DNA from 4 places in the Actinacidiphila sp. bgisy145 genome. Region 1 is predicted to be linked to each of the others. Evidence: riboswitches for the same ligand, from Rfam matches in the RefSeq annotation. Region 1 holds a riboswitch; each other region holds the start of a gene.
The links. A riboswitch is a leader RNA that binds a small molecule or an ion and turns the genes downstream of it on or off. The one in region 1 is predicted to bind cobalamin.

Region 1 (7,148 bases):
CCCTCCGGGCGGGCGAGGGTCTTCTCCCGGGCGAAGCGGACCCGTACCGGCAGCAGGCCCAGCGCCCGGACCGTACCGGCCTTCGACTCCACCTCGTCGTCGATGCTCTCGGCCAGCAGTTGGAAGCCGCCGCAGATGCCCAGCACCGGGCGGCCCTGCGCCGCGCGCTGCCGTACCGCGTCGGCCAGGCCGCGCGCGTGCAGCCACTCCAGCGCGCGGACGGTGCCGCGGGTGCCGGGCAGCACCACCAGGTCGGCGTCGGCCAGTTCGTCCGGGCGGTCCACGAACCGCACCACCACACCGGGTTCGGCGGCCAGCGCGTCGAGGTCGGTGAAGTTCGACATCAGCGGCACCGCGGCCACCGCGACCCGCAGCACCTCCTCGCCGTGGGGCGCCTCGACCGCGGACTCGCGCACCGCGCCGCGCAGCGACACCCGCAGCCCGTCCTCCTCGTCGATGCCCAGGCCGTGCGCGAAGGGCAGCACCCCGAGGGTGGGGCGGCCGGTGAGGCCGTGCAGCATGTCCAGGCCCGGCCGGAGCAGCGAGACGTCACCGCGGAACTTGTTCACCAGGTAGCCCGCGACGAGCCGCTGGTCCTCCTTCGCGAGCAGCGCCGTCGTGCCGTAGAAGGACGCGAAGACGCCGCCGCGGTCGATGTCGCCCACCACGACCACCGGCAGCCGCGCGCTCCTGGCCACCGCCATGTTGACGATGTCGGTACGGCGCAGGTTGATCTCCGCGGGGCTGCCCGCGCCCTCGCAGACCACCGCGTCGTGCGTACGGCCCAGCTCCTGGAGGCAGTCCACCACGGTGCCGAGCAACTCCGCCTGCTTGCCGCCGTGGTAGCCGCGCGCGCTCAGCTCGCCGACCGGCCTGCCCAGCACCACCACCTGGCTGCGCTGCTCGCCGCCCGGCTTGAGCAGCACCGGGTTCATCAGCGCCGACGGCTCCACCCCGGCCGCCTGCGCCTGCATCGCCTGCGCCCGGCCGATCTCGGCGCCCTCCCGGGTCACGTACGAGTTGAGCGACATGTTCTGGCCCTTGAACGGCGCCACCCGCAGGCCCTGCCGGGTCAGCCACCGGCAGATCCCCGCGGTCACCACGCTCTTGCCGGTGTCCGAACCGGTCCCGGCGACCATCAGCCCCTTCACCGCGCACCCCTCGTGCCGGTCCGGCCGCGGGCCGCCGACAGCAGCACCGACGCGCCCAGCGCGAGCGCGCCGACCCGGCGGGACAGCCGCACCGCGCGCCCGATGTCGGCCGGCCGCGGCGGCCGGAACCCCGCGCCCAGCACCGGCCGGTGCTCGACCCGCCCCCCGTACGCCAGGGTGCCGCCCAGCCGCACCCGCAGCGCCCCCGCGAACGCGGCCTCGACCGGCCCGGCGTTGGGCGAGGGGTGCCGCGGCCCGTCCCGGCGCGCGGTGGCCAGCGCGCTGCGCGGATACGGCCCGGCCAGCGCGGCGAGCAGGGCGGTCAGCCGCGCGCCGGGGTAGCCGGCCGCGTCGTCCAGCCGGGCGGCCGCCCACCCGAAGCGCAGGTGCCGCGGGGAGCGGTGGCCGACCATCGCGTCCAGCGTGTTGGCGGCACGGAAGCCGACCAGCCCGGGCACCCCCGCGAGCCCGCCCCACACCAGGGCGCCGACCACCGCGTCCGAGGTGTTCTCCGCGACCGACTCCACCACCGCCCGCGCCAGCGCGTCGGCGTCCAGCGCGGCCGGGTCCCGCCCGCACAGGTGCGGCAGCCGGTCCCGGGCGGCGGCCAGGTCGCCGGCCTGAAGCGCCGCGCCGATCGTGCGGGCCTCCCGGGCGAGCGAAGTGCCGCCCAGCACCGACCAGGTGGCCGCCGCGGCCAGCGCCGCGCCCAGCAGCGGGCGGCGCCGGGCCGCCCGCTCGGCGACGGCGGCCGCGGCCACCGCGCCGCCCACGCACAGCGCCGCGTACGCGCTGCCGGCGCCCCGGTCGTCGCGCCACATCCGCTGCTCCAGGGCGCCGGCGGCCCGCCCGAACCCGGCCACCGGGTGGCCGCGGCGCGGGTCGCCGATCAGGAGGTCGCCGAGGAAGCCGAGTGCGGCGCCGTACGCGTAGGCACGGTGGCGGCCGCTCATGCCGCGGATATCCGGGTACCGGCGGCCGCAAGGGCGGCTGCCGCCTGCGTGCAGGGCATGGCGAAGTCCTCACTCAGGGTCCGCGCCCTGGCTCGACGTGACCGGCGGTGAGAGTCTCCTGGCTCCCGGATCAACGCACTCCCGGGCCTTCCCGCCGGCGTGCGCCGGCCGTGGCCTCCAGCTTCGGGAGTGCACTCCCCGGTGACAGTGGCGGGACCGCGTCGGATTCGCACCGACTTCCTCTCCTGCCGCCGCATTGCTCCCGGCAGTTCACCACGCCCGGAGAAACCCCGTCAACCGGGCCTGCCTGCGGCTTTGCGGCCCCGCGCCGACGGGTGGGCGTGCGGCCGGCTCAGAGGGAGGCGTGCTCGGGAAGCAGCTCCTGGATGCCGATGCGGTGGTAGAACTCCGCGCGGATGCGGTCGCTGACCGCGGACACGACCTCGCTGCCGTCGCGGCTGGGGTCGATGTGGGTGCGGAACGGCCGCTCGCCCTGCGGCAGTCCGACCACCCGGACGATCTCGTCCGCGACCTCGTCCACGGTCCGCCCCGCGGGGAAGAGGTCGGTGAGCGCCTGCGCCATGGAGTCGCGCACCGCGCCGTACGCCTCGTCGTACGCGGTGTCCCGTACGGTGTCGGCCGGCCGGGCCGCGTGGGCGAAGTGGTTGGTGCCCGACGGGTAGGCGCCCGGCACCACGATGACGGTGTCGATGCCGAACCGGACCAGCTCGGCGGCGTAGCTCTCGGCCAGTGCGTCCATGCCCGCCTTCGCCGCGAAGTACGGGGCGAGGAACGGCGGGTGGCCGCCGCGGGTGGAGGACGACCCCACCCACACCAGCAGCCCCTCGCCCTGGCGGCGCAGGTGCGGCAGCGCGGCGCGGTTGACGCGCTGGGTGGACAGGACGTTGGCGTCGTAGAGCGCGGCGAGCTGTTCGGGGGTGAACGCCTCGGTCGGGCCCAGCGCCATGTGGCCGGCGTTGTGGACGACCACGTCCAGCCGGCCCTGCTCGGCGGTGACCTGCTCGATCGCCGCGTCGACGGACGCCTGGTCCTGCACGTCCATCTCGATGCCGCGCACGTCCACGCCCTCCGCCTCTGCGTACGCGGCGAGTTCGGCCACGCGGGGGGCGTTGCGGTCGGCGGTGGCGCGCATGCCCGCGTAGACGGTGTGCCCGGCCCCGGCCAGGAAGCGGGCGGCGAGGTTGCCGATGCCGCTGGAGGCGCCGGTGACGACGATGACCTTCGGACCGGTGCGGTGTGTCGTGGCTGGTGTCATGGCTGTTCCTGCCTCCTAGATGATTCCGCCGTTGGCGCGGACGGTCTGGCCGTTGACCCAGTGGCCGGCGGGGCCGGCCAGGAAGGCGGCCACCTCGGCGATGTCCTCGGGGGTGCCCAGGCGCTCCAGCGGGGGCTGGGCCGCGAGGCGGTCGACGGTCTCCTGGTCCTTGCCGGCCATGAACAGGGGTGTGGCGGTGGGCCCGGGGGCGATCGCGTTGACGGTGATGTCCCGGCCGCGCAGCTCGCGGGCGAGGATCAGGGTCAGCGCCTCGACGGCGCCCTTGCTGGCGGTGTAGGCCCCGTAGCCGGGGAACTGGAGCCCCACGACGGAGGTCGAGAGGTTCACGATGGCCCCGCCCGCGCGCAGTCGGCGGGCGGCCTGCTGGTCGACCACGAAGCTGCCGCGGATGTTGGTGCGGTGCACCGCGTCCAGCTCCGCGAGGTCCAGGTCGACGATCGGCTTCAGCCGCATCACGCCGGCGGTGTGCACGACGGCGTCCAGCCCGCCGAAGGCGGCCTCCACGGTGTCGAAGGCGGCGGCCATGGCGTGCTCGTCGGCGACGTCGCCGCCGACGGTGACGGCCCGGCCCCCGGCGCCCGTGATCTCCGCGGCGAGCGCCTCGGCGGCGGCCTTGTTGCCGGCGTAGTGAATGCCCAGGGCGTACCCGTCGCGGGCGAGCCGCCGGACGACGGCCCGGCCGATGCCACCGGACCCACCGGTGACCAGGGCGACGCGGACAGGGGTGGCGCTGGTGGACATGGCGTCCTCCTTGTTTTCGTCGATACGATCTGACGAGATCAACGATAACACAGATGGGGATCGATGATTCGGTCAGAGTGTTATCGGCGAAAACAGGAGAGGGGCCCGCGGGCGCCGGCATGCGAACAGCCCGCCGCCGGGACCCAGGTGGCGGGTCCCGGCGGCGGGCCGGGTGACGGCGGAGGGAGGGTGCGCTCAGCCGGCTATGAGGTGGATGCCGTAGGCGACGGCGGCGGCGCAGGCGGCGAAGCACAGGTAGGCGCCGGTGCGCGTCAGGAGCGCGGTGCCCTGGGCGGACGAGGGGCGGGAGAGCCCGACGATGCCGAGCGTGAAGACCCCGACGAGGCCGACGGTGGACAGCAGTGTGACCGCGAGGACCGTGCCGAGCGCGTGCCAGTCGATGCTCATGGCGTGCCCTTTCAGACCGTGGTGGGAGCGGAGGCGGGAGGCGGGACGGGGGAGGCCGCCGGAACGGCGGGCCCGGGGGCGGGTTGCGGCTCGGCCGCGGGCTCGGACGCGCTGTCGACCACGGTGACCGGGACGACGTGGACCGCGGGGGCGAGGTGGACGGCCGGTGCGGCCGGGACCGGGATCGTGGCCGGGACGGGGGCCTCGGCGGCCGCGGCGTCGTTGACGTTCGCGTGCGTGACCGGCTTGCGGCGGGCCGCCGTACGGACCACCGCGCACACCGCGAGGCCGATCACGCCGACCGTGGTGACCCCCCAGGTCCCGCGGTCGGCGAGGTAGGCCGCGGCGCCGGCGACCAGCCCGGCCGCGGGAAGGGTGAGCGCCCACGCGGCGACCATGCGCCCGGCGGTGCCCCAGTGGACCACCGCCCCGCGCCGCCCGAGCCCGGCCCCGAGTACCGACCCGGAGCAGACCTGCGTCGTCGACAGCGCGAACCCCAGGTGCGAGGACGCCAGGATCGTCGCCGCGGCGCCGGTCTGCGCCGCGAACCCCTGCTGCGGCTGGATGTCGGTGATGCCGCGGCCGACGGTCCTGATGATCCGCCAGCCGCCGATGTACGTGCCCAGCGCGATCGCGGTGCCGGCCGCGCAGATGACCCACAGCGGCGGGTCGGACCCGGGCGCGAGCGAACCGCCGGCGATGAGCGTGAGGGTGATGACGCCCATCGTCTTCTGCGCGTCATTGGTGCCGTGCGCGAGGGACACCAGCCCGGCGGAGGCGATCTGCCCGACCCGGTAGCCGCGCGAGGTGGCCGCCGGATCGGCGGCGCGGCCGAGCCGGTAGGTGAGCCGGGTGGCGAGCATCGAGGCGAGGCCGGCCACCACGGGCGCGGCCACTGCCGGAATGATCACTTTCATGACGACCGCGTCCCCGTGCACGCCGTGCGCGCCGACCGAGACGAGGGTGGCGCCGATCAGTCCGCCGAAGAGCGCGTGCGAGGAGCTGGAGGGGAGCCCGGCCAGCCAGGTCACCAGGTTCCACACGATCGCGCCGACCAGTGCGGCGAAGATCATCGCGGGTCTGATGCCGGCCGACTCGTCGATGATCCCGCCGGAGATCGTCTTGGCGACCTCCACCGACAGGAAGGCGCCGACCAGGTTGAGTACGGCTGACATGCCCACCGCGACGCGGGGTCCGAGGGCCCCCGTCGAGATGGTGGTCGCCATGGCGTTGGCGGTGTCGTGGAAGCCGTTGGTGAAGTCGAAGACGAGAGCGGTGGCGATCACGAGTCCGATCAGGAGCGTGATGTGTTCCATGGGCCCAGCAATCGTTCGGTCGGGCAGTGGCGAGGTGAACGTACGGAGCATTGATGAACGGAAGGTGAACTCGCGGCAGACTCGGAGTGCTGACATGAATCATCGGTGAACGCGGGGGGATCGGGAAGGGGTGCGGAGCGGTCGGGAGCGGTCGGCGCGACGCCCTGGCGCACTCCTGCGTGATCCCGCGGACCGGTGAAGCGAGCCGTAATCCGTGCTCTTTGGTGGTCGGTCCGCCCGTGGCACCCTCGAACCGGTATCAGCGGCACCAACGGCAGCAAGGGGTTCCCGTGCACGACGCAGCACAGCAGACCTGGTCCGACGTGGTCGACGCGGCCCGCCGCACCGTCGCGGACGGCCTCGTGGTCGGCACCTCCGGCAACGTCTCCGCCCTCGTCGGCGACGACCTGGTCCTGGTCACCCCCACCGGCGTGCCCTACCACCGGCTCGGGCCCGGCGACCTCGTCGGCGTCGACCTCGCCAGCGGGCGCCAGGTGCGCGGCGAGCTCAGACCGACCAGCGAACTCCCGCTCCACCTCGCCGTCTACCGCGGCACCCCCGCGCGGGCGGTCGTCCACACCCACGCACCGCACGCCACCGCCGTCTCCACGCTCGTCGCCGAGCTGCCCGCCATCCACTACATGGCCGCGGAGCTCGGCGGACCCGTCCGCGTCGCCGACTACGCCCTCTACGGCACCCCCGAACTCGCCGACGCCGTCCTCCACGCCCTCCGCGGCGACCGCACCGCCTGCCTCATGCGCAACCACGGGATGATCAGTCTCGGCGACACCCTCGACCGCGCCTACGACCGCGGCGCCCAGCTCGAATGGATGTGCCGCGTCTGGCTCACCGCGACTTCCACGGGCTCCACTCCCACGACCCTCACCCCCGCGGAACTCGAAGCCGCGGGAACCAAGTTCCGTGGTTACGGCCAACCCTGACCCCCCGGGTGCCCCCGTCCCGCCCGTCCCGGGACCTTGCGGCCGGTGGGTGGCTTGTCGCGCCGTTCCCCGCGCCCCTGAGCACGCCCGGGTACCCCGTGGTGCGGGCCCGCCCGGGGGTGCCCCTGTCCGACGGCTCCCGGACCTTGCGGTGAGTGGGTGGCTTGTCGCGCAGTTCCCCGCGCCCCTGGGTAGCTACCTGGTCCTACCGGAGTGACCTGACCCGGTGCAGGAGGGACGTCGGCTTGCTCCGGAAGGACCAGAAGCATTTCCAGGGGCGCGGGGAACTGCGCGACCAGCCCACCACCGGCCGCAAGGTCCGGGAACCGGACAGTTAGGGG
Region 2 (7,148 bases), on a different contig from region 1:
CTGGGGGAGATCGACCGCCGGGTGGTGCTGCGCGACGCGTTCGGCGGGCGGGCGTCGGTGGAGGTGCGGGTGCTGGTGGCGAACCCGTTCCTGTGGCACGAACTCGACCGCGGTGCCCGGCGCGCGCACGCCGCCGGGCTGCTGCCGGACCGGTGCGCACTGCGCGAGCTGGCGGAGTCGATTGACGCGGCCGGGGCGCGCGAGTTGCTGACGTCCGCGGGCATGCGCTGAGGCAGGGGCGAACGGGCCCGGCCGTCAGAGGGTGCGGATGGGGGCGCCCGCGCGCCACGCCTCGATGTCCTCCACGGCGTCGGCGTAGAAGATCCGGTAGGTGGTGTCGGTGACGTAGCCCATGTGCGGGGAGAGCAGGGTGCGGGGCGCGGTGCGCAGCCAGTGGCCGTCGGGCAGCGGCTCGGTGTCGTAGACGTCGAGGCCGACGCCGGCCGGGCGGCCGGCGGCCAGGGCGCGGCGCAGCGCGTCCTCGTCGATCAGCCCGAAGCGCGAGGTGTTCACGAGGTAGGCGTCGGGGCGCATGGCGCCGAGTTCGGCGGCGCCGACGATCCCGCGGGTGGCGTCGGCGAGCACCATGTGCACGGTGGCGACCTTCGCGGTGGCGAACAGCTCGTCCTTGCCGACCGCCCGGGCGCCGCCGGCCGCCGCGCGCTCCGCGGTGAGGTGCGGGCTCCAGGCGACCACGTCCATGCCGAACGCGGCGCCCACCGCGGCGACCCGCGCGCCGAGCCGCCCCATGCCGACGACGCCCAGCACCTCGCCCGCCAGGTCCGGTGCGACCCGCCGCTGCCAACCGCCGGCCCGGATCGCGGCGTCGTCGTCGGCGACCTGCCGGACCAGGCCGAGGATCATCGCCCAGGTCAGCTCGGCGGTGCCGGTCGGGTGCGAGCGGGTGCCGCAGACCAGCACGCCGAACTCGGCCGCCGCGGCGAGGTCGATGGCCGCGTTGCGCATGCCGGTGGTGACCAGCAGCCGCAGCCGGGGCAGCCGCCGCAGCACCTCGCGGGGGAAGGCGGTGCGCTCGCGCATCGCCACCACCACGTCGAACGGCTCGAGGGCGGCGACGAGCGCGTCGCGGTCGGCCAGGTGCCGGGGGAAGAAGACCGGCTCGGCCCCGGGCAGCCGCCCGGACCAGTCGGCCAGCGACTCGGCGACCTGCTGGTAGTCGTCCAGTACGGCGACGCGCATCGGCGGTTCTCCTCCTGGTCGGGGGCCCGGACCCGGCTCGGGGTGCCCGGCTCCTGCTGGTCGGATGTCGGTTCCTGCTGGTCGGGTGCCCGGCTCGGGCGATCCTACGGCCGCGCCGGGCTCACTCCTCGCCCTCCCCGGCGTCGCCGCCTTCGAGGTCGCCCTCGGTGTCCAGGAAGACCTGGCGCAGCTCGGCGAGCACCTCGGGGTCGGGCTCGGCCCACATCCCGCGGGACTCCGCCTCCAGCAGGCGTTCGGCGATGCCGTGCAGCGCCCAGGGGTTGGCGTCCTGGAGGAAGGCCCGGTTGGCGGGGTCGAGGACGTACGCCTCGGTGATCCTGTCGTACATCCAGTCGGCGACGACACCGGTGGTCGCGTCGTACCCGAAGAGGTAGTCGACGGTCGCGGCGAGTTCGAAGGCGCCCTTGTAGCCGTGCCGGCGCATCGCCTCGATCCAGCGCGGGTTGACCACGCGGGCGCGGAAGACCCGGGAGGTCTCCTCGACGAGGGTGCGGGTGCGGACGGTCTCGGGACGGGTCGAGTCGCCGATGTACGCCTCGGGGGCGGTGCCGCGCAGCGCCCGTACCGCGGCGACCATGCCGCCGTGGTACTGGAAGTAGTCGTCGGAGTCGGCGATGTCGTGCTCGCGGGTGTCGGTGTTCTTCGCGGCGACGGCGATCCGGCGGTAGGCGGTCTCCATCTCGCCGCGCGCCGGGCGGCCGTCGAGCCCGCGGCCGTAGGCGTAGCCGCCCCAGACGGTGTAGACCTCGGCGAGGTCGGCGTCGGTGCGCCAGTCGCGGGAGTCGATCAGCTGGAGCAGCCCGGCGCCGTACGTGCCCGGCCGGGAGCCGAAGATGCGGGTGGTGGCGCGGCGCTCGTCGCCGTGCTCGGCGAGGTCGGCGCGGGTGTGGGCGCGTACGTGGTTGCGGTCGTCGGGCTCGTCGAGGGAGGCGGCCAGCCGCACCGCGTCGTCGAGCAGGGCGACAGTGTGCGGGAACGCGTCGCGGAAGAAGCCGGAGATGCGCAGGGTGACGTCGATCCGGGGGCGGCCCAGCTCGTCCAGCGGCACCGGCTCCAGGCCGGTGACGCGGCGGGAGGCGTCGTCCCAGACCGGGCGGATGCCGAGCAGGGCCAGCGCCTCGGCGATGTCGTCGCCCGCGGTGCGCATCGCGGAGGTGCCCCACAGCGACAGGCCCACCGACGCCGGCCAGTCGCCGTTGTCGGTGCGGTAGCGGGTCAGCAGCGACTCGGCGAGCGCCTGCCCGGTCTCCCAGGCGAGCCGGGAGGGCACGGCCTTGGGGTCGACGGAGTAGAAGTTGCGGCCGGTGGGCAGCACGTTGACCAGGCCGCGCAGCGGCGAGCCGGACGGCCCGGCGGGCACGAAGCCGCCGGCCAGCGCGTGCACGGTGCGGTCGATCTCGTCGGTGGTCGCGGTGAGCCGGGGGACCACCTCGCGGGCGGCGAACTCCAGGACGGCGGCGACCTGTTCGCCGCTGCCGGCGGTGACGGCGGGCACGGCGGCCGGGTCCCAGCCGGCGTCCTCCATCGCCTGGACCAGGGCGCGGGCGCGCTCCTCGACGGCGTCGGCGGCGGTGCGGGTGGCGGCGGACTCGTCCAGGCCCAGCGCCTCGCGCAGCCCGGGCAGGGCCGCGGTGCCGCCCCAGATCTGCCGGGCGCGCAGGATCGCCAGCACCAGGTTGACCCGGTCGGTACCGGCCGGGGCCTGGCCGAGGACGTGCAGGCCGTCGCGGATCTGGGCGTCCTTGATCTCGCAGAGCCAGCCGTCGACGTGCAGCAGGAAGTCGTCGAAGCCCTCGTCGTCGGGGCGGTCGGCCAGGCCCAGGTCGTGGTCGAGGCGGGCGGCCTGGATGAGGGTCCAGATCTGGGCGCGGATCGCCGGGAGCTTCGCCGGGTCCATGGCCGCGATCTGGGCGTGCTCGTCCATCAGCTGCTCGAGGCGGGCGATGTCGCCGTAGGAGTCGGCGCGGGCCATCGGCGGCACGAGGTGGTCGACGAGGGTGGCGTGGGCGCGGCGCTTGGCCTGGGTGCCCTCGCCCGGGTCGTTGACCAGGAACGGGTAGACCAGCGGCAGGTCGCCCAGGACCGCGTCCGGGCCGCAGGCCGCCGACAGGCCGGCGTTCTTGCCGGGCAGCCACTCCAGGTTGCCGTGCTTGCCGAGGTGGATCATCGCGTCGGCGCCGAAGCCGCCGTCCGCGGCGGGGGCGGCGATCCAGTGGTACGCGGCCAGGTAGTGGTGCGAGGGCGGCAGGTCGGGGTCGTGGTAGATCGCGATCGGGTTCTCGCCGAAGCCGCGCGGCGGCTGGATGAGGACCAGCAGGTTCCCGTGGCGGAGGGCGGCGAGCACGATGTCGCCCTCGGGGTTGCGGCTGCGGTCCACGAACAGCTCGCCGGGCGGCGGGCCCCAGTGCTCCTCGACCGCGTCGCGCAGTTCCCGCGGCAAGGTGGCGTACCAGCGGCGGTAGTCGGCGGCGGGGACCCGGACGGGGTTGCGGGCCAACTGCTCCTCGGTGAGCCAGTCCTGGTCGTGGCCGCCGGCGTCGATGAGGGCGCGGATGAGGGCGTCGCCGGGGTGGAGGGGGGAGCCGTCGGAAGGGGTGACGTCGGAAGGACCGCCGTCGGACGGCGCGTCGAGGCCGGGGACGGGGTCGGGCCCGAAGTCGTAGCCCTCCTCGCGCAGGCGGCGCAGCAGGGCCATCGCGCTGGCGGGGGTGTCGAGGCCGACCGCGTTGCCGATGCGGGAGTGCTTGGTGGGGTAGGCGGACAGCACCAGGGCCAGGCGCTTGTCGGCGGCGGGTATGTGCCGCAGCCGGGCGTGCCGTACGGCGATGCCGGCCACGCGGGCGGCGCGCTCGGGGTCGGCGACGTAGGCGGGCAGGCCGTCGGCGTCGACCTCCTTGAACGAGAACGGGACGGTGATCAGCCGCCCGTCGAACTCGGGCACCGCGATCTGGGTGGCCGCGTCGAGCGGGGAGACGCCCTCGTCGTTGGCCAGCCACGCGGCGCGCGAGCCGGTCAGGCACAGCGCCTGGAGCACGGGGACGTCCAGGCCGGTGAGCGCGCCCGCGTCCCACGCGTCGTCGTCGCCGCCCGCGGACGCGTCGGCGGGGCGGGTGCCGCCGGCGGCGAGCACGGTGGTGACGATCGCGTCGGCGGCGGACAGTTCGGCGACGAGTCCGGGCTCGGGGGTGCGCAGGGAGGCGACGAAGTACGGCAGCGCCCGGGCCCCGGCCGCCTCGATCGCGTCGCACAGGGCGCCGACGAACGCGGTGTTCCCACTCATGTGGTGGGCGCGGTAGTAGAGCACGGCGACGGCGGGGGCGTCCGCGGGCGCCGCGGCGGCCGTACGCTCCAGCGGGCCCCAGGAGGGCGCGGGCGCGGGCGGTTCGAAGCCGTGGCCGGTGAGCAGCACCGTGTCGGACAGGAAGCGGGCGAGCTGCTCCAGGTTGGCCGGGCCGCCGTGCGCCAGGTACGCATGCGCCTCGGCCGCGAGGCCCACCGGCACCGTGGACGCCGCCATCAGCTGGGCGTCCGGCGCCTGTTCGCCGCTCAGCACCACCACCGGCAGGGTCGTCGCCAGCAGCGCGTCCAGCCCCTCCTGCCACGCCCGCAGTCCGCCCAGCAGGCGTACGACGACCAGGCCGACGCCCTCCAGCAGCTCCGGCAGCAGCGCCACGTCCACCCGCGTCGGGTTCGCGAACCGGTACGCCACCGGTCCCCCGGCCGCCCGAGCGCTGAGCAGGTCCGTGTCCGACGTGCTCAGCAGCAGCACCCGTTCGGGATGCGGCCCGCCGAGCCCCTGCTCACCGGCGGGCGAAGGCGCTTCGGCCGGGGGCAGTTCCTCGGCACCCCGCACCGGGGCGGTGGTGCTGGAGTCGGCGGAACGGGGCAACTCGGATGATCCGGTCACAACGAAAACCCTTCCTCGGGGTGTCCGCGCCCCGGGTGGTGTCGGACGGCGGGAGTTCCTGGCTCGCTCGACCGCCGGAGGCACCGGTGGCCAAGTTCACAGTGGCGGGACCGCGCCGGATTCGCACCGGGCTTCCTCCCCTGTCGCCGTCTGCGGCAATGGCGAACCGGAAGGTCCGCACGGGGAGCATAGTAAGCGCCGTAGGCATTCGGCAGATGACCCGATTTGTGGCACGGTCGGTATGCTCGCCGCCATGTCCACCGCCCCCGACCAGCCCGTCCAGCCGCCGCGGCCGGCCGCCGACGCATGCCCGGCGGACGTCAACGCGGCGGTAGGGGAAGGCGCCCGGGCCCCGCGCGGCCGGGCGGACGCCTGCCCGGGGGCCCTTCGGCTGCACACCGCCGACGACGGCGCGCTGGCCAGGGTCCGCGTCCCGGGCGGTGCGCTCGGCGCGGCGCAGGCCGAACGGCTGGGCGAGGCGGCCCGGCGGTTCGGCGACGGTGATGTCCATCTCACTTCGCGCGGCAACGTCCAACTGCGCGGCCTGGCCGCGGGCTGCGGGGCGGAGCTGGCCCAACTGCTGGGCGCGGCCGGGCTGCTGCCGTCGGCGGCGCACGAGCGGGTACGGAACGTCGTGGCGTCGCCGCTGTCGGGCCTGGACGGGCAGGGGCACCTGGACGTCGGGGGCTGGCTGCGGGAGCTGGACGGGCTGCTGTGCGGGAGCGCGGCGGCCGCGGCGCTGTCCGGGCGGTTCCTCTTCGCGCTGGACGACGGGCGCGGCGACGTCGCGGCCCTGGGACCCGACGTGACGCTGCGCGCGGCGCCGGACGGGACGGCGCTGCTGCGGATCGGCCGCAACACGGCCCTCCGCCTTCCCGCCGCCGACGCGCCCCGGGCCGCGCTGCTCGCCGCGGAGGGCTTCCTCGCCGCGGCCACGCCCGACGGCGGCGGCGAGCCCACCGCGTGGCGGGTGGCCGACCTGCCCGACCGCGGCGCGGCCCTCACCGCGGACCTCGCCGGCCGTCTCACCGCACCGCCCGCCACCACCGCGGCCCCGCCCGCCGCCTCCCCCGCCGGCACCCGGGGGGAAGCCGCACACACCGCCTCCCCCGCCGGCACCCGGGGGGAAGCCGCACACACAGCACCCACAGTGCCCCCCGCAATCGGTCCCATCCCGCACCCGGCCGCCCCCGGCGGCCCCCTCGCCCTCTCCGTCCTCGCCCCCCTCGGCCGCCTCACCCCCGACCAGTGGCGCGCCCTGTGCGCGCTCGCCGCCCGCACCCCGGCCGCGCAGCTGCGGCTCACCCCGTGGCGCGGCGCCGTCGTCCCCGGGGTGCCCGCCGACCGGGCCCGGGCGGAGCTGGCCGCGCTCGCGGCGGCCGGACTGGTGACGGACCCGGGCTCCCCGTGGGTGGGCGTGAGCGCGTGTGCCGGGCGGCCCGGCTGCGCGAAGTCGCTCGCCGACGTCCGCGCGGACGCGGCGGCCCTCGTCCACCCGGCACCCGGGGACGCCGAGCCCTCCCGCCCCACCCCCGGGAGCGGGGAACCCGGGGACACACAGCCCGAGGGCACACAACCCGGGAGCGGGGAACCCGGGGGCACCACCCCCCGCCCCCTCCCCGTCCACTGGTCCGGCTGCTCCCGCGCCTGCGGCCGCCCCCGCACCCCCGACCGCGTCGAAGTCGTCGCCACCTCGAACGGCTACCGTGTGGACCTCTTCCGTACCGGGGCCCCGCTGCGAAGCGCCCACCCCCGGCCCGCCGACCTCGCCGCCACCGTGGCGGCCGCGCGCCGCGGCGCGCCGACCGAATGAGCGAGACCACCGTGCCCCCTGTGCCCCCGGTCCCCCCGGGCTCCGCGTACCCCTACGCGTACGAGAAGGACGGTGCGGCCATCTACCGCCGCTCCTTCGCCACGATCCGCGCCGAGGCGGACCTCGGCGGGCTGCCCGCGGACGTCGCCCAGGTCGCGGTGCGGATGATCCACGCCTGCGGCATGGTCGACCTGGTCGCCGACCTGG
Region 3 (7,148 bases), on a different contig from region 1:
CGCGTGCTTCGGGGCCGTCAGCCCTTGGCGCCCTTGGGCACCGCGTTCATCACGTCGCTGCCGCTGCGCAGCACGTCCTTGCAGTAGGAGACGTAGCCGGTGTTGTCGACGTACTTCGCCGAGACCCAGTTGGAGTTGTCCCGCAGCAGGTACCAGATGTCGTTGCCCTCGATGTTCTGGGCGCGGACCTTGCAGCGCAGGCCGACCTGCTGGCGGTAGGCGAGCGAGCCCTTCACGGAGGAGTCCGTGCTGGGGAACTGGCGCTGGACGACGCCGTTGCCGGCGACGACCGTGCCGTAGGGCTGGGCCGGGGCGGCCGGGGCCGCCTGGGCGGCGGTGGCGCCCAGCAGGGTGGTGCCGAGCGCCGCGGCGGCGGCCAGCGCGCCCGCGGCGGTGACGATGCGGCCTCGGAGGGTAGGAAGAGCAGCGGATGTCGCCAAGGGACTTCTCCTGTTCCTGGGGTGCGGTGAGACGCATGGGGCACCGCAGAAGCTACGCCGCACGCTCCGGGGACAAGGTGGGGAAATCGCCGCGTTCAGCCGAACGTGCGAGCCGCGCTCACCCGTCTGCGGACCCGTCCCCGGCCACCCGGCCGACCGGTCCGGGGTCGGTGCCAGGTCCGGTGCCGCCGCCGGGGCCGCCGCCAGGTACGGGCCCGGCCAGCCAGGGATCGGCGTCGAGCACGTGGTGGAACAGCGCGCGGGCCTCGTCCGCGGACAGATCGTGGTTGCCGCGCACCGCCTCGTCGAGCCAGACCCGGAAGGCGGCGACCGCGCGCGCCACCAGCAGGCGGGTGTGCAGGCCGGGCTCCGCGGCGCCGCCGTGCCGGTTGCGCACCTGCCGGGCGAACCGCTGCTCCTGCTGCGGCAGATGCCAGAACGCGTCGAACCGCCGGTCGGCGGAGCTGGTGATGATCCGCCGGTACAGGCCGAGTTGCCGCCGGTGGGCCAGCGCGTAGTCCGCGAGGTCCAGCATCGCCGAGCGGACCGCCTCGCGTTCGCCGGACCCGGCGGGTGTGGCGGCGAGCGACTGGTCGAGCCGCGCCGTCATCTCCTGGAGCGGCACGTTCAGCAGCTCCTCCTTGGAGGCGAAGTAGCGGAAGAAGGTGCGCCGCCCGATGTCGGCGGCCTCGCAGATGGCGGCCACGGTCACGTCGTCGTATCCGTGCTCGCCGAAGAGCCGGAAGGCGACCTCGATCGTCGCCGCGCGGTTGTCCGCGCGCTTGCGTTCGCGCATCCCGTCGATGTGCGCCTCCTCGGTGTACGGCCGTACGTCAACGATCCGATTGAATCCTATGCACGTTCGTGGCACCGTATGCCACATGGCACCGTGTGCCACGAAATCCGCGCGGGCCGCCGGACGGCCGCGCAGGCCAGGGCATGTCCAGAGCGAGGAGCAACCGTGGTGAAGAACTCGGAGCACGCCCCCGAGGCGTCGGAGGCGGCCGCCGACGGCGACGGCCGGGCCGGCTCGGGGCCCGGCTGGCAACCGGCCGAGATCGCCGCGCTCGCGGTGGTCTCGCTCGCCGGGCTGCTCGCCTCGCTCACCCAGTCGCTGCTGATCCCGGTGCTGCCGAAGATCACCACCGACCTGCACAGCTCCACCGGCGACGTGCAGTGGCTGCTGACGTCCACGCTGCTGGTCGCGTCCGTCGCGGTGCCGGTGGCCGGCCGGCTCGGCGACCTGTACGGCAAGAAGGTCACGCTGATCGCGGCGGCGGCCGCGCTCTGCGTCGGCTCGCTGGTCTCCGCGCTGAGCGACGGCCTGGTGCCGATGATCGTCGGCCGCGCGATCGTCGGCGTCTCGATGGCCGTGATCCCGCTGGGCATCAGCCTGTTGAGCTCGATCCTGCCGCGCGAGCGGGCATCGGCGGGGATCGCCCTGGTCAGCGCGATGCTCGGGATCGGCGGCGCGCTCGGGGTGCCGATGGCCGCGTGGATCGGCGAGCACGCCGACTACCACCTGCTCTTCTGGATCTGCGCGGCCGGCGGCGCGCTGTCGGTGCTCGGCACCTGGCTGCTGCTCAGCGAGCCGCCCGGGCGCTCCACCGGCCGGCTCGACCTGCCGGGCACCGTGGTGCTCGCCGGCGGCCTGGTCTGCCTGCTGCTGCCGCTGAGCCAGGCGTCCAGTTGGGGCTGGTCGTCGCCGACCACGATCGGCCTGCTGGTCGCCGCGGCGGTGCTGCTGGCCGGGTTCGTGGTCTGGGAGCGCCGCGCGGCCTCGCCGCTGGTCGACGTCCGGGTCAACGCCGCGCCCGCGCTGCTGCTGACGAACGTCGCGTCCGTCTGCGTCGGCTTCGCGCTGTTCGCCACGCTCATCGGCACCGCCTCCTACGTGGAGGCGCCGCGCGTGACCGGCTACGGCTTCGGCTCGTCCGTGGTGGTGGGCGGCCTGTGCCTGCTGCCCAGCGGCGTGGCGATGCTCATCCTGTCGCCGGCCTCGGCGGCGATCACCAACGCGGTCGGGCCGAAGATCACCCTGGCCATCGGCGCGACCATCGTGGCGGCCGGCTTCGTGGTGCGGATCGCGCTCACCGGCCACCTGTGGGAGATCATCCTCGGCACCAGCATCGCCGGGGCCGGCACCGGCATCGCGTACGCGGCCATGCCCGCGCTGATCAACCTCGCCGCGCCGCGCTCGGCCCTCGCGGCCGCCAACGGCCTCAACTCGCTCTTCCGCTCCGTCGGCAGCTCGCTGGCCAGCGCGGTCGGCGGCACCCTGTTCGCCTCGCAGGTGATCGTGCTGGGCGGCCAGGCCATACCCTCCCTGCACGCCTACCGGCTGCTCTTCGGGATCTGCGCGGGCGCGGCCCTGCTCGGCGCCCTGATCGCGCTGACGGTGCCCACCTCGCCGCAGGAGGAGGAAGCCGCGCAGGCGGAACCGGTACCGGCCTGACGCTCCCCGCCTGATGCTCCCCCGGCCGGGTGGAACACCCCGGCCGGGGCCGCCGGGACGGGAAAAGGGGCGGCCCGGCGGCGCCCGCGCGATCTATGCTGGCGGGTGCAGCTGGTTCGCCCCTGCCCGCCAGGCAGGCGCGTCGCAAGAGGGAACCCGGTGGGAATCCGGGACTGCCCCGCAGCGGTGAGTGGGAACGACCGCCGTCAGACGCACTGGGTCCGCCTCGGACCTGGGAAGCGACGGCCAGTAGGTGTCTGCCCCCGGCAGGCGTGCCCGCGAGTCCGAAGACCTGCCCGTTGCCCGTACGCGACCACTCGCGTGCGGAAGTCCCGGTGACCTCGTGGGCGGGTCGGCGTACATGGGCAGGCAGGTGGACGAGCGCGCGCCGTCGTCGGTGCGCCGGGTCCGTACCGGTCCGGTGTGCCGCCTTCGCACCCTCGTCCCGTCGCCGGGATGCCAGGGAGACATCTCGCGAAGGAGAGTTCCGTGTCAGCGAAGTCCGCAGCCGCGGCAGCACGGGCCACCGTGTACGGCTACCCCCGCCAGGGACAGCACCGGGAACTGAAGAAGGCCGTCGAGGGCTACTGGAAGGGCCAAGTCGGCGCCGACGCCCTCCGGCAGACCGCCGCCGGCCTGCGCCGCGCCAACTGGCGGCAGCTCGCCGGGGCCGGCCTCCACGAACTGCCCACCGGCGACTTCTCGTACTACGACCACGTGCTCGACACCAGCGTCATGGTCGGCGCCGTGCCCGAGCGGCACCGCGCGGCCGTCGCCGCCGACCGGCTCGACGGCTACTTCGCGATGGCCCGCGGCACCCAGGACACGGCGCCGCTGGAGATGACGAAGTGGTTCGACACCAACTACCACTACCTGGTGCCCGAGTTGGGTCCGGACACCGTCTTCCGCGCGGACTCCTCCCAGCAGGTCGGCGAGCTGCGCGAGGCCCTCGCGCTCGGGTACGACGCGCGGCCGGTGCTCGTCGGCCCCGTGACCTACCTGCTGCTCGCCAAGGCCGCGCCCGGCGCGCCGGCCGGGTTCGAGCCGCTGTCCCTGCTGGACCGGCTGCTGCCGGTGTACGCGGAGGTGCTCGCCGACCTGCGGGCCGCCGGCGCGGCGTGGGCGCAGCTCGACGAGCCCGCCCTCGTACAGGACCGCACGCCGGCCGAACTGGCCGCGGCCGACCGCGCCTACCGCGCGCTGGGCGGCGCCGCCGACCGGCCGAAGCTGCTCGTCGCGTCCTACTTCGACCGGCTCGGCGAGGCACTGCCGGTGCTGGCCGCGGCCCCCGTCGAGGGCCTGGCACTGGACTTCACCGGCCCGGCCGCCGCCAACCTCGACCACCTCGCCGCCGTCGGCGGGCTGCCCGGCAAGCGCCTGGTCGCCGGTGTCGTCGACGGCCGCAACATCTGGATCAACGACCTCCAACGGTCGCTGTCCACGCTCGGCACCCTCCTCGGCCTCGCCGACCGCGTCGACGTCGCCGCCTCCTGCTCGCTGCTGCACGTGCCGCTGGACACCGCGCCCGAACGGGACATCGACCCGCAGGTGCGGCGCTGGCTGGCCTTCGCGCGGCAGAAGGCCGCCGAGGTCGCCACGCTCGCCAGGGGCCTGGCCGAGGGCACCGGCAGCATCGCGGGCGAACTCGCCGCCTGCCGCGCCGCCCTCGCCTCCCGCGCGGCCTCCCCGATCACCCGCGACCCCGCCGTACGCGCCCGGGTCGCGGCGGTCACCGACGCCGACGCCCACCGCGCCCAGCCGTACCCGGAGCGGGCCGCCGCCCAGCGGGCCCGCCTCGGGCTGCCGCTGCTGCCCACCACCACCATCGGCTCCTTCCCGCAGACCGCCGAGCTGCGCACCGCCCGCGCCGACCTGCGCGCCGGGCGGATCGACCCGGCCGGCTACGAGGAGCGGATCAGGGCCGAGATCGGCGAGGTGATCTCCTTCCAGGAGCGGACGGGCCTGGACGTGCTGGTGCACGGCGAGCCCGAGCGCAACGACATGGTCCAGTACTTCGCCGAGCAGCTCACCGGCTACCTCGCCACGCGGCACGGCTGGGTCCAGTCCTACGGCACCCGGTACGTGCGCCCGCCGATCCTGGCCGGGGACATCTCCCGGCCCGGGCCGATGACCGTGCGCTGGACCTCCTACGCGCAGTCGCTGACCTCACGCCCGGTCAAGGGCATGCTCACCGGCCCGGTCACCATGCTCGCCTGGTCCTTCGTCCGCGACGACCAGCCGCCCGGCGACACCGCCCGGCAGGTCGCCCTCGCACTGCGCGACGAGGTGGCCGACCTGGAGGCGGCCGGGACGGCGGTGATCCAGGTCGACGAGCCGGCGCTGCGCGAGACGCTGCCGCTGCGCGCGGCCGACCGCCCCGCCTACCTGGCCTGGGCGACCACGGCCTTCCGGCTCACCACCGCGGCGGCCGGTCCGGCCACCCAGATCCACACCCACATGTGCTACGCCGAGTTCGGGGACATCGTGCAGGCCATCGAGGACCTCGACGCCGACGTCATCAGCCTGGAGGCCGCCCGCTCCCACATGCAGGTCGCCACCGAACTCGCCGGCCGCGGCTACCCGCGGGAGGCCGGTCCGGGCGTCTACGACATCCACTCGCCGCGCGTACCGGACGCGCAGGAGGCGGCGGCCCTGCTGCGCAAGGGACTTGAGGCCATCCCGGCCGAGCGGCTGTGGGTCAACCCGGACTGCGGCCTGAAGACCCGCGGCTGGCCCGAGACCCGGGCGTCCCTGGCCCACCTGGTGGCAGCCGCCCGCACGGTCCGGGCGGAGCTGGCCGCGAACTGACCCGGCCCGGCCGCGGGTCGGGGGGCGAGGGCCCGCCGGTCCGCGGCCGGGCGCCGGGTCACGGCCGGGTGCGGCGCAGCAGGTAGGTGTCCATGATCCAGCCGTGCCGGGCGCGGGCCTGCGCCCGGACCTCCCGGATGCGGTCGGCGACGTCGGCGAGCGGGCCGGCGACCAGGATCTCGTCCGGGGTGCCGAGGTAGGCGCCCCAGTAGATCCAGACGCCGTCGCCCTCGACCTGGGTGAAGGACTCGTGGGCGTCGAGCATCACGACCACGTCGCTGTCCACGCCGCCCTCCTGTCCGGGGAAGATCTCCGGGAGGCGGCGCGCGGGGGTGATGTGGACGGGCCGGCCGACCTGGTTCAGGCCGATCCGGTGCCGGGCGGCCAGCGCGGAGACGCTGCTGATGCCGGGCACCACCTCGACGTCGAAGGCGACGGTGCCGCGGGCGGCGATCTCGTCGAGCATGCCGAGCGTGCCGTCGTAGAGCGCCGGGTCGCCCCAGACGAGGAAGGCGCCCGCCTGGCCGGGCGCCAACTCGTCGCGGATCAGCTGCTCGCAGGCGTCCGCGCGCTTGCTCCGCCAGTCGTGCACGGCGGCGGTGTACGCGCCGCGCCCGGCGGCCGCCCGGTCGCGCGGCGGGTCTTCCGTCTCCACGATCCGGTGCGGCCGGTCGGAGTGCTCCTCGATCACGGCCCGCCGGAAGTCCGTCAGGGACGCCTTGACCGGCCCCTTCCCGATCAGGAAGAAGACGTCGGCGCGGCGGATGGCGCGCACCGCGCCGAGCGTCAGGTGGTCGGGGTCGCCGGCTCCGATGCCGATGACGAGGAGGTGGCGCTGCTCCGTGCTCATCTGCGGGCTTTCCAGGTGGTCGGTGGAGAAACCGCTGGTCCGCGGCAACCGCGCGCCCGCCGGGGGCGCGCTGCACGAAGCGTACGCTGCGCCGCGCCACGCCCGTCAGCGGGCCGTGGCGTCCCAGGCCGTGCCGGACACATCGCGCCTGCCCGGCGGGGCCCGGCACGCACGCTCCCCCCTGCCTCCGGCGGGAGGCGCCCCCAGCGTTGCCGGTCGTCGGCGCGGCCCGCCGCGCTCTGTTCCCCAGCGCTTCGCCTGGGCTACCCCCATCCTCCGCCGTGCGATCGGGGGGCACCGCCCATGCCGTAGGCCACGGGGGAGCACCAGACCCCGTCGGCCCCCGACCTTTGGGCGGGACGACGCTACGGGTCAGGCACGGTCCGGCCGCCCGTCACCGCCCGGCCGGGATCTTCTCGCCGGCCTCGATCGGCACCGGCAGGTGGTTCTCGGCCGGCGGCAGCGGGCAGGTGGCCAGGTCGGTGTAGGCGCAGGGGAGGTTGGCGGCCCGGTTGAAGTCGATCAGGACGGTGCCGTCGGCGTCAGGCGCGGCCAGCGACAGGGAGCGGTTGGCGGCGTAGGTGGTGACCCCGGA
Region 4 (7,148 bases), on a different contig from region 1:
TCGCCGTGCACGGCGCCACCCTGCCGCGGCAGGGCGGGATGGCGCGCCGAGGCGCCCCCTCACGCCTCCACCGGGCCGACCCGGGGCGCCCGCGCGGCGCGGCCGGTCGGCGAGGCGCTCAGCACCCGCTCCGAAAGCGGCCCGAAGACCAGCGCGATCGCCGACCACAGCAGCAGCTGCGCGGCCACCGAGTACAAGCGGAACCGGAACAGCACGTCCGCAGGGAAGCCCGGGTAGACGATCCGCCCCGCCGGGTCGGTCAGCGGCTGAGGTGTCTCCGTGGCGTGGTTGCCGTACTGCTCGCGGTTGGCGGCCAGGTGTCCGAGCGCGGGCAGCAGGCCGATCACCACGCTGATGGCGACCACGAAGGCCGCACCGGCCAGCAGCGTGGCGTTCCACGTGCCGAACCGCCCCTGGAGCTTCCGCCCCAGCCACACCGCCAGCGCGAGCAGCGTGATCGAGCAGACCACCATGACCAGATAGAGCCCGGTGCGGGCCTTGATGGTGTCCTCGTGCCCGATCGCGGGCGGGTTCGCCGGGTACTTCACGAACGGCACCAGGTAGAAGCCGAGGAAGCCGCCGCCGGCCACCAGCAGCGCCAGCGTGCGCGGCCGGACGCCGCCGACCCGCCCCAGGCACACCGTGTAGACCACCGCGAAGAGGGCGCCCATGGCGGCACCGAAGAGGATCAGGCCCACGCCCATGCCGACATCGGCCTGGACGGTGCGGCTGAACAGGTCGGGGCCGTCCGGCGAGACCGGCAGGCCCGCGGCCTTGTCCAGGGCGTTCTGCGCCGCGTCCCGGCCGCTCTCGTAGCTGATCGCCCGGTTGATCTGCGGTTCGGCGAAGATCCGCGCGAAGACGAACGCGAGCAGCCCGCCGATCGCGCCGGCGAGCACGCCGCGCAGTACGAGTCGTTTCTCCATGTCGAGTTGTCCGCCTGCCTGTTGTCGTCAGTGGCAGGGGAAGCCGAGGAAGTGCCGCGCGTCGTGCACGAACTCGTGGATGTGCATGTCCCGGCCGAAGACGGACACCGCGCCCTGGTCGACGCCGATGAAGTAGTAGGCGGCCAGCGCCAGGAGCGCGCTGCCGACCAGCCAGAGCACCGCCTTGGAGACGGGCAGGACGACCGGCGTGGCCTCGGTCGACGAAGGGGTGGACACAGAACTCACGGGTGGGGCCTCCTTCGGGGATACAGCGTCCCTCGGTTCGAGTGGGGCGGCGTGACGGCGGAGTATCTGACTCCCGGACGCCCCCAGAGGCGACCGGTACACAGTGGCGCGACCGTGCCGGAGTTCCACCGGCTTCCTCACACCATCACGAACGACCAGCGTACGGGCGGGCGAACCGGCACGTCAACGCATGTCACCTGCTTCCCGCCACACCGCGCGGGGGCCGCCGCGCCGCCGGAGGCGGCATCAACTCCCCGACCAGCGCCGCCACTTGATCCACCTCGATGAGGAAGCCGTCATGCCCGTACGGCGAGTGGATCGTCCGCGTCCGGTCCGCGCCCGGGATGCCCGCCGCCAACTCCTCCTGCTGCGCGGTCGGGTAGAGCCGGTCGGAGTCGACCCCGGCCACCAGCGCGGGCGCCGTGACCCGCCGCAGCGCCGCCGCGGTGCCGCCCCGCCCGCGCCCCACGTCATGGGCGTTCATCGCCTCGGTGAGCACCACATAGCTGCCCGCGTCGAACCGGCGCACCAGCTTGTCCGCGTGGTGGTCGAGATACGACTCCACCGCGTACCGGCCGCCGTGCCAGGGCAGTTCACCGCGCTGCGGGTCCCGGCCGAAGCGCGCCCGCAGTTCCGGCTCACTGCGGTACGTCAGGTGCGCCAGCCGGCGGGCCTGGCCGAGACCGGCGTGCGGGCCGCCGCCCGGCCCGGCGCCGTGGTAGTCGCCGCCGCGCCAGGCCGGGTCGGCCCGGATCGCCCGCAACTGCACCGACGCCCAGCCGATCTGCTCGGCACTGGCCGCCGCCGGGCAGGCGAGCAGCAGCAGCGCGCCGACCCGCTCCGGGCGGCCGGCCGCCCACTCCAGCGCCCGCATGCCGCCCATCGACCCGCCGACCACCAGCGCCCACCGGTCGATGCCCAGCGCGTCCGCCAGGCCCGCCTCGGCCGCGACCTGGTCGCGCTGGGTCAGGAACGGGAAGGCGCCGCCCCACGGCCGCCCGTCCGGCCGGGCGGTGGCCGGGCCGGTGCTGCCCTGGCAGCCGCCCAGCACGTTGGGCGCCACCACGAAGAAGCGGTCGGTGTCCAGCGCCCGGCCCGGCCCGACCAGCGCGTCCCACCAGCCGGCCGTGGGATGGCCGGGCCCGGCAGGACCGGCGACGTGGCTGTCCCCGGTCAGCGCGTGCAGCACCAGGACCGCGTTCGACCCGTCGGGCGCGATGCGGCCCCACGTCTCGTACGCCAGCCGCACCTCCGGCAGTTCGCCGCCCGCCTCCAGCCGGAGCGGCCCCGGAGCGCGGTGCCAGCGCCGCCGCCCGGGCGGGTCCCCCGGCCGCCACGCCCCGGAGGCGGGCGGCGGGAGGACCCCGCCGGCGGGTTCCGGGGCGGCGCCGGCGGGCGATCCGGCGCCGGGGACCGGCGGCGTGCCGGGCACGGTCAGGACGCGCCCTTGGCCGCTCGGAACCCTGCTTCCAGGTCCGCCTTGAGGTCCGCGACGTTCTCGATGCCGACCGACAGCCGCACCAGGCCGGGCGTCGCACCGGTCTGCGCGAGCTGCGCCTCGTCGAGCTGGCTGTGCGTGGTGGAGGCCGGGTGGATGATCAGGCTGCGCACGTCGCCGATGTTCGCCAGGTGGCTGAAGAGCCGCACCGCGTCCACGAACCGCCGGCCGGCCTGTGCGCCGTCGCGCAGTTCGAAGGCGAGCACCGCGCCCGCACCGCGCGGCAGGTAGCGCTGCCCGGCCTCGTACCAGGGGCTGGAGGGCAGGCCCGGGTAGTGCACCGCCGCGACCTCGTCGCGGGCCTGGAGCCACTCCGCGAGCTCCTGCGCGTTCGAGGAGTGCCGCTCCAGCCGCAGGGACAGCGTCTCGACGCCCTGGAGCAGCAGGAACGCCGAGTGCGGCGACAGCGCCGGGCCGAGGTCGCGCAGCAGCTGCACCCGCAGCTTGACCGCATAGGCGCCGGGGCCGAGCGCCGGCCAGTACTGGAGGCCGTGGTAGCTCGGGTCGGGCGCGGAGAAGTCCGGGAAGCGGTCGGCGTGCGCCCCGAAGTCGAAGCTGCCGCCGTCCACGACCACACCGGCGATGGTGGTGCCGTGGCCGCCGAGGAACTTCGTCGCCGAGTGCACCACCACGTCCGCGCCGTGCCGCAGCGGCTGGAGCAGGAAGGGCGTCGGCACCGTGTTGTCCACGATCAGCGGCACCCCCTCGGCGTGCGCCGCGTCCGCCACGGCCTGGACGTCCAGCACGTTGCCGCGCGGGTTGCCCAGCGTCTCGGCGAAGAACGCCTTGGTGTTCGGCCGCACCGCCGCCCGCCACGCGGCGACGTCGTCCGGGTCGACGAAGGACACCTCGACGCCGAACCGCGGCAGGGTGTGCTTGAAGAGGTTGTACGTCCCGCCGTACAGCGACGAGCCGGCCACCACGTGGTCGCCGGCGCCCGCCAGCGTCAGGATCGCCAGGGTCTCCGCGGCCTGGCCGGACGCCAGCGCCACCGCGGCGACCCCGCCCTCCAGCGCGGCGATCCGCTGCTCGAACACGTCCTGGGTCGGGTTGTGGATGCGGGTGTAGATGTTGCCCGGCTCGGCCAGCGCGAACAGGTCCGCGGCGTGCTGGGTGTCGCGGAAGACGTACGACGACGTCTGGTAGATCGGCACCGCCCGCGCCCCGGTCGCCGGGTCGGGCACCGCCCCCGAGTGGACCTGCCGGGTCTCGAACGACCAGTTCGGCTCCTCGGTGGCGGCGGCGACGGCGGTCTCGGGCGTGTGCCCGGCGGTCACGGCGTCGACGGGCTGCTGCTCGGTCATGGTTCTCCCTGTGCTGGGGCGCGTACGGGTGGCGCTGCGGGTGTCCTGCGGAGGTGCGCGCGGGTACGCCACCGGCGCCCGCGGGGCCGTACCCCCCGGGGGTGGACACCGGGGGCGGGGCGGGGCGTTGACGACGGCGGAGGCGTACGGCGCGAGGCGTACGGCGACGGTCCGGCGGTGCGGCGGACGTCAGCGCGCGCCGGGACACCCCGTGGTCGTGACGCGCGCGTAGTCCACGTGGCGGCGCTTCACGAACGGGGTCATGCGGCCCATGGAAGCACGGCCGGGCGCGGCTGTCCCGGCTGCGGCGCAGGCTTAACACGGCGTTGGTATTCGCCGCCCCCGGCCCGCCCCGGGCCAGCGCGCGGGTCTGCTCAGCCGGCCGGGGCGAGGCGGTCGGCCAGCGCGGTCAGAGCGGGGCCGAGCGGCAGGTCGAGGCGGAGCGCGGCCAGGTCGTCGCCCCGGGTGGGGCCCTGGTTGACGATGGCCACCGGGGTGCCGTGCTTGGCCGCGTGGCGCGCGAACCGCAGCCCCGACATCACCGTGAGGGAGGAGCCGGCCACCAGCAGCAGCGACGCGGCGTCCACCAGCGCGTAGCTCGCGTGCACCCGGGGGAGCGGCACCTGCTCGCCGAAGAACACCACGTCGGGCTTGAGCACGCCGCTCCCGCACACCGCGCAGCCGACCGGGCGGAAGGACGCGACGTGCTCGGCGGGCAGCTCCGCGTCCCCGTCGGCGGCGATCCGGGCCGCGAGCGCGCGAAATCCCGGGTTCGCCGCGTCCAGCCGCTCGGCCAGGTCCGTACGCGGCCCGCGGGCCCCGCAGTCCAGGCAGACCACCGCGTGCAGGCTGCCGTGCAGCTCGACCGCGTCGGCCGTGCCCGCGGCGGCGTGCAGCCCGTCCACGTTCTGCGTGACCACGCCCGTCACCAGCCCGGCCGCGGCCAGCCGCGCCACGGCCCGGTGGCCCGCGTTCGGCCGGGCCCCGGCGATCGACGGCCAGCCGACGTGGCTGCGCGCCCAGTACCGGCGGCGGCCCTCCGCGCTGCCGGTGAACTCCTGGTACGTCATCGGGCTGCCGCGCCGCCGCCGGCCGGTCTCGCCGCGGTAGTCGGGGATGCCCGACTCCGTGGACAGCCCCGCCCCGCTCAGCACCACGACGCCGCCGCGCGACACCAGCGGCAGCAGGGGCGCCAGCGCCGCCAGGGCCTCGGCGCCGATCCCTGCGTCCGTGCCGGTGCCCGCGTCCGTGCCCGTGACTGCGCCCACGCCGGTGTCCATGCCGGCAGCCTACGTCCGCGGCGGCCCGCCCCGGGAGGCGGAAACCGCCGATCTGCGGGATGATGGAGTACTGCCCTGGGGAGGTGTGTGCCCATGGAGGAGTACCCCGCCGTCTACGAACTGGTCTTCCAGGCCCCCGCCGTCGAGGACGACGTCGTCGTCGTCCACCGCACCGACGCGTCGGGCGCGGGCGGCTACCCCGTCTACGAGGACGAGACCGGCATCGTGCGTGCCGAGATCAGCGCCGAGGGCGAGGTCCGGATGATGGCCAGTGGCGGCCACCAGCAACCGGTGCCGCCGCACGCGGTCCGGGCGGCCTGAGGCCCGCCCCCGACGGCCGGGCCGGGCACGGCAACAGCGCCGTGCCCGGCCCGGCCGTCGGCATGCCGCCGCCGTTCACCCCTGGCGCCCGGCGCCGTCCACCAGCACCGCCCGGTCGCGCGCGGCCACCACGGCCGCGGACAGGCTCGCGATGTCGTACGCGCCGTGGTGCCGGCGGCCGTTGATGAAGAACGTCGGCGTGCCGGAGACCCGGCTCAGGTCCGCCGACTCCACGTCCCGCGCGACCCGCGCGGCGCCCTTGCGGGCCTTGAGCGCGTGCCGGAACCTGTCCACGTCCAGTCCCAGCCGGTCCGCGTGCCGGAGCAGGTCCTTCACGCCCAGCTCGTCCTGGCTGGTGATGAGCAGGTCCCGCATCTCCCAGAAACCGCCCTGGAGCGCGGCCGCCTCCGACGCCTCCGCGGCGAGCTGCGCGTGCGGGTGCACATCGGTCAGCGGCAGGTGCCGCCAGACGTAGCGCACGTCCCCGAAGTCGGCGAGCAGCTCGCGCACCACGCCCTCGGCCTGCCCGCAGTAGGGGCACTCGAAGTCGCCGTACTCGACCACGGTCACCGGCGAGTTGAGCGGGCCGCGCACATGGTCCAGCTCCGGGTCGACCGGCTCGGCCAGGTCCACCACCGACTGCGCGGTGCCCAGCAGCGCCCGCGCCCGCCGGGCCGCCGGCAGCCGCGAGGTGACCAGCGCGACCACGGACGTGCTCAGCATCGCGAAGACCACCGCGCTGAGCACCCCGATCTTCGCCTCGTCCAGCTGCTGGCCGGTGAACGCCAGCGTCGCGATCAGCAGCGACACGGTGAAGCCGATCCCGGCGATGGTGCCGCCCCCGGTCACCGCGCCCCAGCCGACCGGCGGGCGCATCCGGCCCCGGCTGAGCCGGGTGGCCAGCGCGGTGGAGCCCACGATGCCGATCGGCTTGCCCAGGCCGTAGGCGAGCAGGATGCCCAGCGTGATCGGGGAGGTGTACGCCCGCGCCAGCAGCGAGCCGTTGATCTCGATCCCGGCGTTGGCGAGGGCGAACAGCGGCACGATCACATAGCTGGACCAGGGGTGCCACAGCCGCTGCAGCCGGTCGTTGGGGGACAGCGCGGAGGCCAGGCCGAGCCGCGCCTCCCGCTCCAGCTCGGGCGTGGGCTGCTCGCGGAAGGACCGGAACAGGCCGCTGGCCCGCTCCAGCGCCTCGCGCGGCGCCGGATACGCGAACGCCAGCAGGCCGATCACCAGGCCGACCACCACCGGGTCCACCCCGGAGTGCACGAACGCCGTCCACGCCGCGATCCCGAGCACCGCGTACGGGCCGCCGCGCCGTACCCCGGCCCGCCGGATCACGGCCACCACCGCCAGCAGGCCGATGCCGACCGCCAGCGGGGTCCAGGAGATGTGCTCGCTGTAGGCGACCGCGATCACCGCGAGCGCCACGAAGTCGTCGACCACGGCCACGGTGAGGATGAAGGTGTGCAGCCGGCGCGGGAAGCGCGCGCCGAGCAGCGCGAGCATGCCCAGCGCGAACGCGGTGTCCGTGGACATCGCGGCGCCCCAGCCGTGGCCGGCGTGCCCG

Region 2: it holds a riboswitch for cobalamin, as region 1 does, so the genes downstream of both, cobN (cobaltochelatase subunit CobN) here and AC3ERT_RS23140 (cobalamin biosynthesis protein) in region 1, are expected to answer to the same signal.
Region 3: it holds a riboswitch for cobalamin, as region 1 does, so the genes downstream of both, metE (5-methyltetrahydropteroyltriglutamate--homocysteine S-methyltransferase) here and AC3ERT_RS23140 (cobalamin biosynthesis protein) in region 1, are expected to answer to the same signal.
Region 4: it holds a riboswitch for cobalamin, as region 1 does, so the genes downstream of both, AC3ERT_RS30660 (CbtB domain-containing protein) here and AC3ERT_RS23140 (cobalamin biosynthesis protein) in region 1, are expected to answer to the same signal.

Annotation. Positions count from the first base shown of each region.
Region 1 is NZ_JBYIRL010000026.1:46,268-53,415, reverse strand. Features, by position in the region: gene AC3ERT_RS23145 (cobyric acid synthase) at 1-1,139, opposite strand, end outside; gene AC3ERT_RS23140 (cobalamin biosynthesis protein) at 1,148-2,104, opposite strand; cobalamin riboswitch at 2,216-2,347, opposite strand; gene AC3ERT_RS23135 (SDR family oxidoreductase) at 2,457-3,380, opposite strand; gene AC3ERT_RS23130 (SDR family oxidoreductase) at 3,396-4,142, opposite strand; gene AC3ERT_RS23125 (hypothetical protein) at 4,338-4,550, opposite strand; gene AC3ERT_RS23120 (inorganic phosphate transporter) at 4,562-5,866, opposite strand; gene AC3ERT_RS23115 (class II aldolase/adducin family protein) at 6,157-6,807, shown strand.
Region 2 is NZ_JBYIRL010000002.1:62,694-69,841, forward strand. Features, by position in the region: gene AC3ERT_RS02035 (hypothetical protein) at 1-231, shown strand, start outside; gene AC3ERT_RS02040 (D-2-hydroxyacid dehydrogenase family protein) at 256-1,200, opposite strand; gene cobN (cobaltochelatase subunit CobN) at 1,322-4,990, opposite strand; cobalamin riboswitch at 5,175-5,297, opposite strand; gene AC3ERT_RS02050 (hypothetical protein) at 5,382-6,941, shown strand; gene AC3ERT_RS02055 (precorrin-8X methylmutase) at 6,962-7,148, shown strand, end outside.
Region 3 is NZ_JBYIRL010000015.1:150,776-157,923, reverse strand. Features, by position in the region: gene AC3ERT_RS16205 (SH3 domain-containing protein) at 18-440, opposite strand; gene AC3ERT_RS16200 (TetR family transcriptional regulator) at 559-1,236, opposite strand; gene AC3ERT_RS16195 (MFS transporter) at 1,402-2,895, shown strand; cobalamin riboswitch at 2,991-3,209, shown strand; gene metE (5-methyltetrahydropteroyltriglutamate--homocysteine S-methyltransferase) at 3,385-5,703, shown strand; gene cobF (precorrin-6A synthase (deacetylating)) at 5,762-6,553, opposite strand; gene AC3ERT_RS16180 (DUF1684 domain-containing protein) at 6,948-7,148, opposite strand, start outside.
Region 4 is NZ_JBYIRL010000044.1:42,326-49,473, forward strand. Features, by position in the region: gene AC3ERT_RS30650 ((2Fe-2S)-binding protein) at 1-11, opposite strand, end outside; gene AC3ERT_RS30655 (CbtA family protein) at 60-926, opposite strand; gene AC3ERT_RS30660 (CbtB domain-containing protein) at 954-1,172, opposite strand; cobalamin riboswitch at 1,212-1,367, opposite strand; gene metX (homoserine O-acetyltransferase MetX) at 1,366-2,604, opposite strand; gene AC3ERT_RS30670 (bifunctional o-acetylhomoserine/o-acetylserine sulfhydrylase) at 2,607-3,974, opposite strand; gene AC3ERT_RS30675 (NAD-dependent protein deacetylase) at 4,349-5,254, opposite strand; gene AC3ERT_RS30680 (DUF6296 family protein) at 5,348-5,575, shown strand; gene nhaA (Na+/H+ antiporter NhaA) at 5,651-7,148, opposite strand, start outside.